3 regions of the Pseudoalteromonas sp. SW0106-04 genome follow, and region 2 is predicted to be linked to each of the others. Evidence: predicted binding sites of a transcription regulator. Region 2 holds the regulator's gene; each other region holds the start of a gene.

Region 1 (3,264 bases), on a different contig from region 2:
CTAGTGCTACGGTAATACCACCCTGTGCCGACACGGTGTGTGAACGGGTTGGGAATACCTTGGAAATAAGCGCACAAGACTTGCCTGATTCAGTGATTGCTAACGCTGCGCGCATACCTGCACCGCCAGCGCCAACCACTACTGCGTCAAATTCGCGAACTGAATATTTCACTTAAACACCCCATAGAACAAACAGGCCAACTACTACGTAAGATAGGGCCATAAGGTTTAATACGAAGCCAAGAAACGCGCGTAGTTTGGCGTTCTTTACATAGTCGGTTAGCACCTGCCATAGGCCGATGCGTGCGTGCACCATAATGCACGCAAGGGCGATTAGGGTGTATACCTTCATCGCGAAGTTACCGAATAACCCCGACCATGCTTCATAGGTTAATGCTGGAGTGCATAGCAGATAACCAATAATAAATAGTGCATAAGAGCTGATGATAAGTGCCGTCGCTCGCAGCGATACGAAATCTTGAACACCATCACGCTTTAAAGATGCTTGATTTAAGACCATAGCCAAACTCCCGCCAATACGGCAACAATCACCCACAATACAAAGCCGATTTTAGCGGTTGCATTGCCTGAATCTAATTCTTTCCACGGACCCAAGTCTTGGATTAAGTGGCGTACACCTGCGATGAAGTGATACGAGAGAACGGTGAGGGTACCCCAGGCGATAAATTTGGCAACAAACCCGGTTAACAGGCTTTTGACAAATTCAAATCCTTCCGGAGAAGACAGTGACACAGCCCATGCCCAGATAACAAAGGTCAAGGCAAAGAACATTGCGACACCGGTGACGCGGTGCAGAATTGATGCTTTGGCCGTTGCTGGCATAGAGATGGTCGTTAGATCGAGATTTACAGGTCTTTGCTTTTTCACAGTTACTTGCCCATCTTGCTCACATTGATAAATAGAGCCATCTACATTGTTGTTATAACCATTTATGCAATCACTGCATAAATGCGCTCACATAAATAAACCCACAGACGCGAAAAAAGATCACTTTATTTGTTCAATTTTAAAGCGAAATTTCACGTGTTTGTCATAAACGGTTTACTCAAAGACGTTACGGTATTGAACCCCTGACAGTATATAAGTCTGCAGCGGATATTACAATTCTTGTTTAGTCACGGAGGTTTGCGAATTAGCCATTGGTATAATATTTAATCTCTGCAGAATATTTATTATACACAAATGCATTAAAATTGACTTTCTACCCCTCTTGTACGTTAGAATGATCGGAATTTGCTTAACATTAGTATCACGCATAACAGCTTTAGCTTGTTATTCTTATAGGAGATAATTAGATGGCAGATAAGAAAGCCACTGTCCATATTGATGGACAAGACCCGATTGAACTTCCCATTTACGAAGGTACTGCGGGTCAAGACGTTATCGACGTCCGTACCTTAGGCGCACACGGCTACTTCACCTACGACCCAGGGTTCATGTCGACTGGCTCTTGTGACTCATCTATCACCTACATCGATGGTGGTAAAGGCGTATTGCTACACCGTGGTTACCCCATTGATCAGCTTGCTGAACAATCTAACTACGTCGAACTTTGCTACTTACTGCTTAACGGCGAATTACCGTCAGAAGCAGAGCTTGAAGAATTCTCTAAGTCAATCACTCTAAGCACTATGGTGCACGAGAAAGTGGCGGCCTTCTTCCAAGGTTTCCGCGTTGATGCTCACCCAATGGCGATGCTATGTGGTGTGGTTGGTGCAATGTCTTCTTTCTATCACCAAGACTTAGATATCTCAGACCCAGCACAGCGTAAGCGCAGTGCCACTCGCCTAGTTGCGAAGCTGCCGACTATCGCAGCAATGGCGTACAAGTACACCATTGGCCAACCGTTCGTTTACCCACGTAACGACCTGAGCTATGCAGAGAACTTCTTACACATGATGTTCTCAGTGCCTTCTGAAGATTACCAAGTAAATCCTGTGCTTGCTAAAGCCATGGACCGTATCTTCATGTTGCACGCTGACCACGAGCAAAACGCATCAACTTCAACGGTACGTATTGCTGGTTCATCTGGTGCTAACCCTTATGCATGTATCGCAGCGGGTATCGCATCACTTTGGGGCCCTGCGCACGGTGGTGCTAACGAAGCATGTTTGAACATGCTACAAGAGATCGGCTCAGTTGATCGCATTGACGAATACATCGCTAAAGCGAAAGATAAGAACGACCCGTTCCGCCTAATGGGCTTCGGTCACCGTGTTTACAAAAACTTCGACCCACGTGCCACGGTAATGCGTGACACCTGCCACGAAGTACTGAAAGAGCTAAACATCGAAGATCCACTTCTAGATGTTGCCATGCGCCTAGAGCAAATCGCCCTTGAAGACCCTTACTTCGTTGAGAAGAAACTATACCCGAACGTAGACTTCTACTCAGGTATCATTCTTAAGGCGATTGGTATCCCAACTAGCATGTTCACCGTTATTTTCGCTATGTCGCGCACTGTCGGTTGGATCTCGCACTGGGATGAAATGCTGTCTCAGCCTGGTCACAAGATCAGCCGTCCACGTCAGCTATACAAAGGCGCAACGAAGCGCGATTACGTCGCTCAAGACAAGCGCTAAGCAACGCGTCTTAGAGTTCAAAAAGGTCGCTCCCAGCGGCCTTTTTTATTGCCATTTCAGTCTAGTTCTCTACAATGGCGGCATTTGTACAGCCAGCTTTACCAACCATGTTTGATATAGATGCAATACGCCAAGATTTCCCTGCCCTGACTCAACATGGTAACACCGAACGTGTTTATTTTGACTCGGCCGCAACGGCGCACAAACCACGCTGCGTGATTGACACCTTGACGCGCTTTTACAGCCAGGAAAACGCCAATGTGCATCGCGGCGCCCACCAATTAAGCCAGCAAGCAACCAGCCGCTATGAGCACGCGCGCCAGCAAGTGGCCGAATTTATCGGCTGTCAGCATAACGAATTGGTTTGGACTAAAGGGGCCACCGAGGCTATTAACTTGGTCGCCTATGGGCTGACGGCGCAGCTACAACCCAAAGACGTGATTTTAATTACCGAGCTTGAGCACCACGCTAACATCGTGCCCTGGCAACAGCTAGCGAAGCGCACCGGTGCAACATTGATGGCCGTACCGGTCACCCCCGCAGGTCTACTCGATATCGCTCAAGCGGAGCAAATGATTGCCCAGTATCGACCCAAGGTATTTGCCCTGGCCCATGTTTCTAATGCTCTTGGCAACATTAACCCCGTTAAAGCGCTACTCAA
Region 2 (3,264 bases):
TCTGCTATTTTTGTGACCCACTCCAAAGAAGAAGCATTTGCCTTTGCCGACACATTAGCGGTCATGCACAACGGACAAATTGCACAGCAAGGTACGGCGAAACAATTATTCCAGCACCCCAACTCTAAAGTCGTGGCAGAGTTCTTAGGCACGGGTGTGTATATTGATGCCACTATCGTTGATGCCGAGCATGTGCAAACGCCCTTTGGTGTTGTGCGCTCTTTACAGCCTTTGCCATCATCGGGGAAGGGGCAAGTGTATGTTCGTCCTCACGATATGCAGTTGATTGGTGATGAACACGATGAAGTGACGTTACTATCACAGCGTTTTGTCGGCACAGAATACGTTTATCGCGTCAGCGTGTTTGCTCAAGAAGTTGAAATTCCTGCTAAAGCTGAACAAGAGTTTTTGCCGAGTCAGAAGCTATCGCTTACAATTACCCCACACTCTGTGAATTTCTTCGCTGATTAAGCGCGAATTCATAGCCTGTATGTAGCCGCGCAGGCGGCTTAGCGCTCGTAATAGGCGCTGCTAACAATAACAACGAAAGGAATGGTAACTTAATGCCCAGAGCGCAATCCGGTGTGTGCGCGCAGGCCAATTTGCACGGCTTGCACTTGTTTCTCAATGTCCTTGATGGCCATGATCACGCAGTTAAAAGTAAGCTCGCACAGTTAGTGGACCTGCAAAGCGAATACGATGATCGCTTCTCTGAGGCCATGGTTTCCAGCTTTGTCGCCATAGGTGCGCAGTACTGGCCGCATTTTCACCCCGATGCCATGCCTGCAGAATTAGCGAGCTTTCCGAGTATCCCCAACCGTGACCACCACGTGCTAGCACAGCCGTTCGATTTGTTTATACAAATTCGCTCGGACCGGGAAGATGTCAATCATCTATTTGGCCAGCGAGTATTGAAGCTGTTAGGCAGTGATGTGGAGCTTGTTGAGGAGATCACCTGTTATCGCTTTTTAGACGGGCGTGATTTTAATGGCTTTCTTTACGCTCCGGATACGCCTCATGGGCGGCAAAAAAACCTCACGGCCCTCATTAATGACCCCGGCAATGATTTTGTAAAAGGCAGTTATGTGCACGTCCAGCGCTTTACCCACAACCTTAATGCCTGGCAAGCGCTCAGTATTGAAGAGCAAGAGTTGGTGATTGGCCGTACTCGTCTGGATGCCGAGCTGCTAATGCCGATTAATGCCAACAGTCACGCGGCGCGCTCAGAGTTGAAAGATGAAAAAGGCGAACCGCTGTTACTGCACCAGGGCATGCCTTTTGGCACCATGACCAAGCAAGGCTTGCTGTCGGTGACCTGCGCCGCCAGTGGCGACGCGTTTACGCAAATGCTGAAAAGTCAGCTAGGGGATCATCATCATTATGATGCTTGGCTGGACTTTACCCAGGCCGACATGGGCTCAGCGTTTTTTGCCCCTTCGGTGGATTTTCTAAAGTCGTTGGCTACACGTTCTCAAACAGCTTACGCACCCGCTCCAGAGTAATATCAATTTCTGAGACTTTGGCGGGGGCAATAAAGATGGTGTCATCCCCGGCTATGGTTCCTAGCACGCCATCGGCCTTACCGAGAGAATCGAGCAAGCGCGCGATTAATTGTGCTGCACCCGGGCTGGTGGTGATGATGATCATCATCTCATTGTGAACAATATCCAGCACTAATTGGCGCAGTGGCGACTTCGCAGTGGGAACGGCTAATTCTGCGGGTAAGCAATAGACCATTTCTTGTTTGGCGTTGCGTGTACGCACCGCACCAAACTTGCTGAGCATGCGCGAAACTTTGCTTTGGCTGATGTTATCGAAGCCTTGTTCTTTTAAGGCATCAACAATCTCTCCTTGTGAGCCGAAATTTTCTTCTTTTAGGAGGGCTTTAAAGGCTTTTACCAAGGCTTCTTGTTTTTCTTGCGCGTGCATAATAATGGTCTTTGTAGCTTAAAGTCTTATCATTCTACCCAAGAACCGGGGTTATTTCATCCAAGGCACTGAGGTTTACAGTGAAGTTTACGACTATGGTCGAGATTATCGTCAAAATAACGCGGATAAATTTGTCTTTATCGGCGCTTTTCATTATCTTTAAGGCCACCAAAAGGTCAGATGACCCAAATCTTGATAACCCAATCTCGTTATTTTACGGAGAATTAAAATGAAAGTTGCCGTTTTAGGTGCTGCCGGTGGTATCGGTCAAGCGCTCTCTTTGCTACTAAAAAATAGCCTTCCTGCTGGTTCTGAGCTTGCTCTATACGACGTAGCCCCTGTGGTTCCTGGTGTTGCTGTTGACCTATCACACATCCCAACTGCGGTTGATGTAAAGGGCTTCGGTAAAGAAGACTTAGACGCAGCACTAAACGGTTGTGACATTGTTTTAATCCCAGCGGGTATGCCGCGTAAGCCGGGCATGGACCGCGCTGATTTGTTTAATGTAAACGCCAGCATTGTTCAGACGCTAGCTGAGGGCATTGTTAAAAACTGCCCGAAAGCCATGGTCGGTGTTATCACTAACCCGGTCAACGGCACAGTGCCAATCGTTGCTGAAGTATTCAAAAAAGCGGGTACTTATGATCCAGCACGCGTATTTGGTGTAACAACACTTGACGTGATCCGTGCTGAAACTTTCATTGCTGAGCTAAAAGGCCTGAACGTGAACGACGTGAAAGTGCCAGTAATTGGTGGTCACTCAGGGACTACTATTCTACCTCTACTGTCTCAAGTAGAAGGTGCGAGCTTCTCTGATGAGGAAGTTGCTGCGCTAACTAAGCGTATCCAAAACGCCGGTACCGAAGTTGTTGAAGCAAAAGCGGGTGGCGGCAGTGCTACACTTTCTATGGGCGCAGCTGCAGCGCGCTTCTGCTTGTCACTAGTCAAAGGCATGCAAGGTGAAGATGTTATTGAATACGCCTATGTTGAAGGCAATGGTGAAGACGCACAGTTCTTCGCTCAGCCGGTACGTCTTGGTAAAAATGGTGTCGAAGAGTTGCTTTCTTACGGTGAACTAAGCGCCTTTGAACAACAAGCCAAAGAAGACATGCTGGGCACCTTGAATAAAGATATTCAAGAAGGCATCGACTTCATGAATAAGTAATAGCCACCATGGCGGTTACTTCATGATATTGGCTAATAGCGATATCATGCTAAAAGCCCCTATAGTTCTGCTATAGGGGCTTTTTTGTGCATCTATTTCCTTTCTTCTTACAGGTCTGACCATTTGTCGCTAAGCGTAAATTACTTTAATTTGCGCGCATATCCACCATA
Region 3 (3,264 bases), on a different contig from region 2:
AGGACTGATGCGTAGACCTTGGTGCTTCGCCGTGGCGAAGCCCGCATCGTGCAGCCAGCGGTCAACCAGTGAGCCACCGCCGTGAACCACAACAAAACGGGTATCGGTCATGGTCGCCAAGGTTGCGAACAACGCTTGCACTGACTGCGGGCTGTTTAACAGGGCACCGCCCAATTTGATCACCCAAGTGGTGTTGCTACTCGTCATTATTTTCCTCTTTATACCAAACCAATCGTTGGGTCTAATCCAGCGTTAATGTTCATACATTGCAGCGCTTGACCTGATGCGCCTTTTAGTAAGTTATCGATGGCAACACTGATAATCAGTTGCTGCTGTTGCAAATGCCAGCCAATATCAACATAAGGGGTTTGCGCGACGCCTTTAATTGATGCCAAACCACCAGCACCGAGCAGGCGAATCAAAGGTTCATCGGCAAGGCATTGATAAGCATCGGTGATGTCGTTAAGCGTGGTCCCTGCATTTACTTGCGCGTATATGGTTGCCAAGATACCGCGATTAAAGTTTCCTAAATGCGGGGTAAATAGCACTGGATGCCCTAATGCTTGTTCAATTTCAGGGGTATGGCGGTGATTAAACACGCCATAAGGGGCCAGTGATACCTCGCAAAAGTGCGTGTTCATATTGGCTTTGCGCCCCGCCCCAGTCACCCCGGATACGGCATTTATGATCACTTTTTGCTGTGGCGCTAATAACCCTGCTTGTTGAAGCGGTTTAAGGGCGTTTAGGCTGGCTGTTGGGTAACAGCCCGCCACAGCAACCAGTTGTGCATCCATAATGGCACTGTTATGCCACTCAGCTAGCCCATATACTGCTTGGCGCAATAGGTCAGGGTGGGGATGTTCAAAGCCATAGTACTGGGTATAGAGTTCGGCATCGGCAAAACGAAACCCGCCAGAGAGGTCAAAAACTTTAATATCCTGCTCGAGAAATTGCGGCGCCAATTCAACACTTACTTTATGCTCGGTACACAGGCACACGGCGTGCGCATGCTGACCAATATCAGCAATAGCATCGGCTGTTAGGCCCTGTAGTGGCATATCTAATAACCCACGGTGCTGAGGATAAAGATCGCTGAGTTTTTTATCGCGATCATGACTCCCGGCAGAGACATAGCAGCCCTGCAAGACAAAATGAGGATGCTTGGCAACTAATTGCGCCAACTCAGCGCCGCTATAACCACTTGCGCCAATAATTACGATGTTCATGAAGATGCTCTTTTTTGGTTTAATCAAGGGCGAGATGCCCAACGCAACACACTCTCACACTAGGATTTCCGAGGTGAGCGGCTTATCGTCGTCGCGCCGTACAAAGGGGGTGATGAACCATTATAACCAAACCAATACTTATGCTTAAAAAGTGAATTGATATTCACTATAAAGACATTTATATTAATATGCAACAATCGCGAATAATTATTTGGAAATGTATGGCTCTTCCCGACTTTTTGCACCTTTACCGGGAGTTAATCGCTACCCCATCGATCAGTTCACTGGATCCGAAATTAAGCCAAAGCAACCGCGCCGTTATTGAACACTTGGCATCTTGGTGCGAGGAGCTAGGCTTTGCATGTGAAATAAAACCACTCAGTAGTGATGCCAATAAGTTTAACTTGATAGCGAAGCGTGGCCATGGCAGTGGCGGATTGATGTTGGCAGGGCATACCGATACCGTTCCTTTTGATCAAGGCCGTTGGAGTATGGACCCCTTCACTTTGAGCGAGCGAGACAATAAGCTCTTTGGTCTTGGCAGCATCGATATGAAAGGGTTCTTTGCTTTTGTGCTCAATGCCATCGCTGAGTTGGATGCGAGTAAGCAACAACAACCGCTGCTTATTCTCGCCACCGCCGATGAAGAAACCACTATGGCTGGTGCCCAAGAAGTGGCAAAGTATCCAGACTTAAAACCGGCTCGCTGCGTTATTGGCGAGCCTACCGACATGACCCCTGTATTTACTCACAAAGGGCATATGACATCAGCGGTTCGTATCATTGGCAAAAGCGGGCACAGCTCTGATCCTGAGCGCGGCATCAATGCCATTGAAGTGATGCACTTGGTGATTGAAAAATTATTGGTTCTAAAAGAGGATCTTAAGAATAAATATTCAATTGAACATTTTGCCATTCCCTACCCGACATTGAACCTTGGTCACATACATGGCGGTGATAACGCTAACCGCATTTGCGGATGTTGTGAATTACAGTTAGATATGCGCCCGTTACCAGGATTGAGTATTGTCGAACTGCAAGCCATGTTATTAGCGGCAACTCAGGACATCACTGCTCGCTACCCTGGCTGCGTTGAAGTCATTGATATGCACGACCCGATCCCTGCCTTTGCAGGGACCACTGATAGCGCGCTAGTGCAGCTGGCGCAAAAGATTTCGCAACAGCCAGCAATAGCGGTGAACTACTGCACTGAAGCCCCCTTTATTCAGCAATTGGGCTGTGAAACCATAGTCATGGGCCCAGGCTCCATTAACCAAGCACATCAGCCCGATGAATTCTTAGCCATGGACCGTATTGATCCATCACAACGTATTATCAAAGAACTTATTCAACAAAGTTGTTGGTAATACAGACTTTATGACGCACGGATAGCGAACACAAAAAAGCCCCTCATGGAGGGGCTTTAAACTAATCAACAAGATTCAAAGATACAATGTTACTGTAAGCCTAAACGCTTAAGTTCACGCTCAACCATCTTGCTTGAAAGTGGCACATAACCATCTTTCTCAACAATTTTTTGACCTGTTTGTGATAGCACCATTTTTACAAACTCAGCATCGATAGGAGATAGTGGCTTATTAGGGTGCTTATTCACGTAGACGTAAAGGAAACGTGATAGTGGATATTTGCCCGTTGCAACGTTATCAAGTGTTGCATCAACAAACTTATCGCCTTTTTTCGCCAGCGGCACCGTACGTACACCTGAGGTCTTGTAACCGATACCTGAGTAACCAATCGCATTCACAGAAGAAGAGATTGACTGTACTACCGATGCAGAGCCAGGCTGCTCGTTTACGTTATTACGGAAGTCACCTTTACATAGGGCTTTCTTCTTGAAGTAACCATAAGTACCAGATACTGAGTTACGACCATACAATTGAATATCTTTTGCCGCCCAATCACCCGTTAGGCCAACATCGCCCCAACGGTTAATCTGTTCGCTGGCGCCACATTTACGCGTTGAAGAGAAAATGGCGTCAACTTGGTCAATGCGCAAGCCTTCAATGGGGTTGTCTTT

Evidence for each region. Region 2 encodes ArgR, which controls arginine synthesis, uptake and breakdown. Its sites were predicted from a motif close to ANTGAATANNTATTCANT; they were not measured.
Region 1: a site for ArgR is predicted at 1,203-1,220, ahead of W04_RS08310 (citrate synthase). Genes of this name have one in related genera too.
Region 3: a site for ArgR is predicted at 1,377-1,394, ahead of argC (N-acetyl-gamma-glutamyl-phosphate reductase). Genes of this name have one in related genera too.

Annotation. Positions count from the first base shown of each region.
Region 1 is NZ_BCAI01000005.1:193,211-196,474, reverse strand. It holds gene sdhA (succinate dehydrogenase flavoprotein subunit) at 1-172, opposite strand, end outside; gene sdhD (succinate dehydrogenase, hydrophobic membrane anchor protein) at 173-520, opposite strand; gene sdhC (succinate dehydrogenase, cytochrome b556 subunit) at 511-888, opposite strand; gene W04_RS08310 (citrate synthase) at 1,317-2,603, shown strand; gene W04_RS08305 (aminotransferase class V-fold PLP-dependent enzyme) at 2,678-3,264, shown strand, end outside.
Region 2 is NZ_BCAI01000003.1:70,731-73,994, reverse strand. It holds gene W04_RS04995 (ABC transporter ATP-binding protein) at 1-471, shown strand, start outside; gene W04_RS04990 (Dyp-type peroxidase) at 564-1,502, shown strand; gene argR (transcriptional regulator ArgR) at 1,462-1,929, opposite strand; gene mdh (malate dehydrogenase) at 2,159-3,094, shown strand.
Region 3 is NZ_BCAI01000002.1:93,879-97,142, forward strand. It holds gene argB (acetylglutamate kinase) at 1-207, opposite strand, end outside; gene argC (N-acetyl-gamma-glutamyl-phosphate reductase) at 219-1,226, opposite strand; gene argE (acetylornithine deacetylase) at 1,448-2,593, shown strand; gene W04_RS03015 (PstS family phosphate ABC transporter substrate-binding protein) at 2,683-3,264, opposite strand, start outside.